Regions from separate parts of the Paenibacillus sp. TSA_86.1 genome, predicted to be linked through region 1. Evidence: predicted binding sites of a transcription regulator. Region 1 holds the regulator's gene; the other holds the start of a gene.
The links. The regulator Rex, encoded in region 1, represses fermentation and respiration genes when NADH is low (regulators of the CRP and FNR family bind a similar motif). The targets are predictions, from matches to a motif close to TTGTGAAATATTTCACAA.

Region 1 (3,209 bases):
GGTCCGTCTGTTCCCAGAGAGACGGTAACTCCTGCTTTCAACAAAGCAGGAACACGGGCTACACCTGATGCAAGCTTCAAATTACTACCCGGATTATGAGATACAGCGACATCGTGACGTGCCAAGATCTCGATCTCTTCATCGTTCAGATGCACAGCATGCGCTACGAGTGAAGGACGTGAGAAAAATCCATGTTTCTCCAGATGCGCTACAGGACGCAGGCCGTAATCGGTCACATTCTGCTCCACTTCACGTAAGGTCTCAGACATATGAGTGTGAAGTGGCAAATTTAAATCGTGTGCAACCTGTACAAGCTTCTCTATGTAATCTGAAGGGCATGTGTAAGGTGCGTGCGGGGAGATCACGGTTGTGATGCGTCCATCCGCTTGTCCATTCCATTCACGTGCAAATGCAGCCGACTCTTCCAGCTTACGCATCTGCTCTTCTTCGGAGCAAAGTCCAATTACGCCGCGAGCCAGCGCCGCTCTTGCCCCGGACTGTTCAACGACTTTAGCTACCTGATCCATGTGGTCATACATATCCAGAAAAGCGGTTGTTCCGCCTTTCAGCATTTCAAGCACGGAAAGGGATGCTCCCCAATAGACGTCTTCCGAAGTCATCTTCGCTTCCATTGGCCACATTTTTTCTTGTAGCCATACTTGCAGTGCCAGATCATCTCCATGACCCCGGAGCAGTGACATGGCCGCATGACCATGCGTATTGATCAGACCCGGCAGGAAGAGCAATCCTTTTCCATCCACTTTGGTCAGGTTCTCGTCTCCATCCGGCAGCGTCTCACCAATATGCACAATCTTGTCGTTCTCAACGACCATATACCCCTGAACCACATTCCAGTCTGCACCTTCATTTACAGCGAATTTACCATTCTGAATCACCCATCTATTCGTTGTTGTCATCGTGCTCTTCTTCCTTTCCGTTTTCCAAGTAATAAGCCAAACTGAGCAAATCGGTCGTAAAATCAGCGTGATGAATGCGAACATGCGAAGGTGTTTTTAGAATCGTCGGTGCAAAATTCAAAATGGCCTCAATTCCCGAGTCAATCAGCTGGTCAGCAACGTTCTGCGCTTCTATGTCCGGCACTGTAATGATACCGATGCGAATGTTATCTTTCTGTACAGCTTCCGCGAGCTCCTCCATCGGTTGCACCGTCAGACTGTTAATTTTGCTGCCGATCTTCGGTCCAAAGGCATCAAAAATAGCGACAATCTTCATATTGTCCTTCAGATATGCATTGTAGTTGGATAATGCTTGTCCGAGATTACCGGCTCCCACCAGAGCCACGTTAATTTGCTGATCGATTTTTAGAATGTGACGAATCTTCTCTATCAAGTAAGAGACGTCATACCCGATCCCTTTGCGGCCAAAATCTCCGAAATAAGCCAAATCTTTGCGAATCTGAGCCGGGTTCAGATCCAGCCGCTGTCCAAGCTCCTGCGAGGAAACCGTTGTCACCTCACGCTGAACCAACTCGTTCAAATAACGTAAATATACAGGCAGACGCCGCACTACCGCTTCTGAAATTTTATCCGATTTCATTCTTGCTCCCCCTTACCATTGCCACGATAAAATAGAATAAATATTGAAAAGATGAGCATTCTGTATACATGCAAAATCCATGCATCACTCCTCATACAGAATGCCCGTATTGTTAGGATTATAAGTTCATATATGCGCTGCCTTTTCGAAGTCTCCTTCGAGTTTAACGCCATGGTGAAGTACAATGCAACGTTATAGCTTACAAATCGTTAATTTTGCTTCCCCGCAGGTCGATCCAGCCATTCAGCGATGCGCGGAACCATCTGTTCAGTAAGCATATGCTCCATTTTGGGTCCCGGCAGTGAATACAGGAAGTACTTGCCGTAATAAGCCTCAATCACTCGTGTATCATACACAATGACGATACCGCGATCCTTCCCCGTTCGAACAAGCCGGCCGAATCCTTGCTTGAAGCGAATGACCGCCTGTGGCACAGAAAGTTTCATAAACGGATTCTTCTTCTGTTCTTGCAGCAACTCACTCTTCGCTTCCAGAAGCGGATGGTTAGGCGGCTGGAAAGGCAGTCTCACAATCGCAAGACAGGTCAGCGCTTCGCCCGGAATATCCACACCTTCCCAAAAACTGCTCGTACCCAGCAGAACGGCAGCTTTGGCATCCTGGAATCGGCGGGTCAGCTTGGAGCGATTGCCGCTGTCCACACCCTGGCCCAGGAGTGAGATGTCATTACCGGACAAGGCCTCCTTCAAGGGTTCGTACACCTGGCGAAGCATTTTATAGGAAGTAAACAGCACCATCATGCGCCCTCGTGTTGCAATGGCCGTCTCGGCAAGAGACTGCACCAGCATCTGTACAAAGTGTGCATCTCCTACACTGCCTTTCAGACTTGGAAAATCACGCGGGATCACCAGCAATGCCTGTTCCCGATAATTAAACGGAGAAGGCAGCATCGAAGTCAGAAGCCGATTATTATCCGCAGCCTCTTGCAAGCCCAGCTGCTCAATCATGAACTGGAATGACTTATCAACCGACAGCGTAGCCGATGTAAGTACAACGCTTTTCTTTTTATCAAAAAACATCTCCTTCAGTTGTGCACTTACATCTACCGGAACAGCATACAACTGAAGGGACTTACTGCGGAACTGACCGCTCGCCTCCATCCAGTACACCGTCTTGGCGTCATCCATACGCATGAAGAACCTTAAATTCTCCTTCATCGTCGTCAGATCTTTCAAAAGTCCGGTGATATCCGTAATCAGACTGTCGGACTGATAATCGTCCTGATCTTCTTTCACTTCCAGCAACAGCTTGTCACCTTTGCGTACCAAATCACCCAAAGTCACATAAATCTGGTTCTCCAGTTCCTGTAGATCCTGCCATTTCGCAGGTTTCTGTGAAGCTTTGATCCGTAGCGAGAATTGTCCCGTTTCTCCTGGAGAAGCGTCACTCCGTTCGGGCAACAGACTAAACAGAGCATCGCTCAGCCGATCCCACATTTCCTTGACCTCAACGGCAAGCGGAAACATCTGATCCACCATAGAACCCCACTGTACCGCATTTTCATGCCCGGACAGCTGGGAGCGAAGCATCGGCAGTTGACCGTTGCGGCTGTCTTTAAACAAACGTGTCAGTGTGTGTACGAGTGTAAAGTACTTCATATGAAGACCCAAATGTTTACCCGCAACATCCTCCAG
Region 2 (3,209 bases), on a different contig from region 1:
GCCCCAGACCACAATCAGATCCGCATGCTCTGTATCTTCAGGCAACGTGCCGTGATTAGCTCCCATCGTATATTTCCAGCCGGTGTTGCCCGCAGCATTACAAATCGTCTGCTCCAGCATACTTGCCCCCAGCGCATTAAAGAAACGCCGATCCATACCGTCTACACCCAGCACACCCATATTACCGTAAAAACTATACGGGAGTATGCTCTCAGGTCCATACGTTGCAGACAAGTCTTTGAACTTTCCCGTAATTTCCTGAAGCGCTTCGTCCCAGCTGATCCGCTCGAACTTGCCTTCACCTTTGGCACCGACTCGTTTTATCGGATATTGAAGACGCTCGGGATGATACACCCGCTCCGTCATATTTCGAACTTTATTACAGATCGCACCCTTCGTAATGGGGTGATCCGGATTACCGGTTACCTTAACAATTTTACCTTGTTCTTTATGTAATAGCAGACCACATGTGTCTGGACAATCGAGCGGGCATACCGCTGGAAATACACCATTCTCCTGATCGATCATCGTTTGGCTCCCCCTCTTTCAATGGCTATCCCTATATCATATCCCGTTCGGGACTAAAACGTAAAGAGAACAGGGTAAATCGGCTAAATTTTCGTGAATGTCGGGTAGCCTATTTCTGTGCAAATCTATTATTCTTGTTTATTCAAAAAAAGTTTTATCCCTTTGATTCATTCTCTGAAACCAGGGGTAAATTAAGAACAAGGCATTAGGCTGGTGTTTCCCCACTTCCTCCTCATGCCATATCATGGACCACTCCCGAAATTCGCCATGCTCAGGTTTCGTTCCCCCGAACCTTGTCATGGCGAATTTATTTTGCGCAAAAAAAAGATGATCCTATCTCCTCTCGCCACGACCAAACTTGTCGTGAAGCGATAAGATGCATCATCTCACTTCATTATTTCTGGTAAATCTCCGTAACTATCTTCCTACACTCTGACTATTTATACTTGCAAATACGATGCTCCTAAGTGTCTACTCTACCCTAGGTTAAGCCTGTTTGCTCCACATCGCTCTGCCCTCTGCTTCCATAGGAGCAGTTACAGCAGGAACCAATGTTTCCTTTTTGGCTACTGTGGCTGCTTGCTCGGTCTTGCGCAGATATACCATCCAGTATGCAGCCGCTACGAACATTGCTCCGCCCGTCAGATTCCCCAGCCAGACCGGAATAAAATTCATGGCATACTGTCCCCAGGAGTAGTGTCCCTCAAAGATCGCTGCCGGAATAAGAAACATATTAGCCACAACGTGCTGAAACCCGATCGCCACAAACGCCATCGTTGGAAACCAAATACCCAGAATTTTACCGCTCATCGTATCGGCTGCATAAGACAGCCAGACTGCCAGCGCCACTAGCCAGTTACAACCTATGCCTGAGATAAAAGCCTGCAGGAAGCTGTCGTGTAACTTGTGCCCTGCCATATCAACTACTTTAGTCAGGTATACACCTTCGGCTGTAAGCCCAAGTACATGACCAAAGAAAAAGGCCACGAACAGGGCACCGAGCAGATTGCCAAATGTAACGAGCAGCAAGTTCTTCAGCATGCTGGCTGGAGAGATTTTACGTGTGATTGCAGCGAGCGGTACAGCCATCATATTGCCCGTCAATAGTTCTCCTCCGCCAATCAAGACCAGAATCAGACCTACCGGGAACACCGCCGCTCCGATAAATGTGGCAATGCTTCCCCACTCTGCTGGTGCAGATGCAATTACACGAATATCCAACAGAAACCCAAGCGCAATGAAGGCACCTGCCAAGAACCCCAGAATCAGTACTGAGGAAACCGGATTTTGTGCTTTCTTCAACCCGGCCTTTGCCGTATATTGTGCAACCTCTTGAGGGGTTTTAGTCGCCATATATCATCCTCTCCTTTGTCATCAATCCGTCCGTATTTTAAGCAAATCTATCCATGAATTCATTGTATATCGACCTCGCAGAAAACTTTGTGCAAATAATCACAATCTAATTCGAGAATATGATCCAATTCCCCAACTGTCTCCCCCCAAAGAATTTGAGACCCTTAGAAATAGGATTGAAGTACGAAAATGAAGAAACAAGATGATATAGACAGACGGCACAGACAACAGAGACAACAAAAAGGAAGACTGACGATATGATCGCCAGCCTTCCCTTTACCTTTATTTTCTGATGCACCCTAATTCTCTATAGTTGCTATTCGCATTCATTGTGGATGCCTTGCCCAAGCACAACCAACCTACACCAGTGCTGGAGCTTTAACTTCTACCGGAGGCAGGGCTTGCAGACCTGCAGTGTTCAAGAAGTTCCACGGTTTGTTGTAATGTGGTTGGAAGAAGAAGTCGATAAACGCCAGCTCATCCACGGTCATGTTGTTCTGGATACAAACCGAGATCGTATTGATCGACTGCGTCAGATCCACTTGTGACATCACCTGCGCACCAACAATCCGGCGAGTGGCTTGTTCGTAGACCACTTTAAGCAGCAGTTTCTCAGCGGTTGGCATAAATTCCGGACGGTAGCTGTCTTCCAGAATAACCGATTCTACAACCAGCCCTTCCTCCCTGGCAGACATCTCGGTCATACCCGTTCCTGCAATATTTTGTTCATAAATTTTAATACCCGATGTGCCCTGTGTTCCCATGTAAGGCGTCGTTGGACGAACCAGGTTGCGTGCTACGAGCGTACCCATCCGCACGGCGTTGGTTGCCAGCGGAATGTAGGCCGCTTTGCCTGTCGGGTTGTAATGGATCGCACAGCTGTCACCTGCAGCAAAGACATCTTCCTGGCTTGTTTGCATATATTTATTCACGATGATTGCACCGTTTGGCAGCATATCCACTTGACCTTTGAGCAGCTCCGTATTCGGACGGAAGCCGATACAGAGGATGACCAAGTCCGTCTCGAACTCCCCTTTGGATGTGATGACTTTGGTTACTTTACCATTCTCACCCTCAAACTTCTGCACCGTTTGACCAAGCGCCAGTTTGATGCCTTTTTCAGTCAGTGTATCTTCGATAACATCTGTGAATTCGGAGTCAAGATACTTGTTCAAAATACGATCCACGCTGTCAATCAGTGTTACTTCCTTGCCATTCATCTCGAATGCCTCCACCAATTCAACTCCGATGTAACCTGCGCCGACTACAGTCACGCGTTTCGCATCCTTCGCTTTTTCGATGATGGTGTTGGAATGATTGTAGTTTTT

Region 2: ACUTVW_RS24625 (formate/nitrite transporter family protein) is a predicted target of Rex. The motif match lies at 1,969-1,986, and genes of this name have one in related genera.

The regions. Positions count from the first base shown of each region.
Region 1 is NZ_JBQZGE010000004.1:66,931-70,139, reverse strand. It holds gene ACUTVW_RS11595 (amidohydrolase) at 1-917, opposite strand, end outside; gene ACUTVW_RS11590 (redox-sensing transcriptional repressor Rex) at 901-1,557, opposite strand; gene dinG (ATP-dependent DNA helicase DinG) at 1,767-3,209, opposite strand, start outside.
Region 2 is NZ_JBQZGE010000020.1:15,791-18,999, forward strand. It holds gene ACUTVW_RS24620 (molybdopterin-containing oxidoreductase family protein) at 1-528, opposite strand, end outside; gene ACUTVW_RS24625 (formate/nitrite transporter family protein) at 1,015-1,881, opposite strand; gene ACUTVW_RS24630 (FAD-dependent oxidoreductase) at 2,241-3,209, opposite strand, start outside.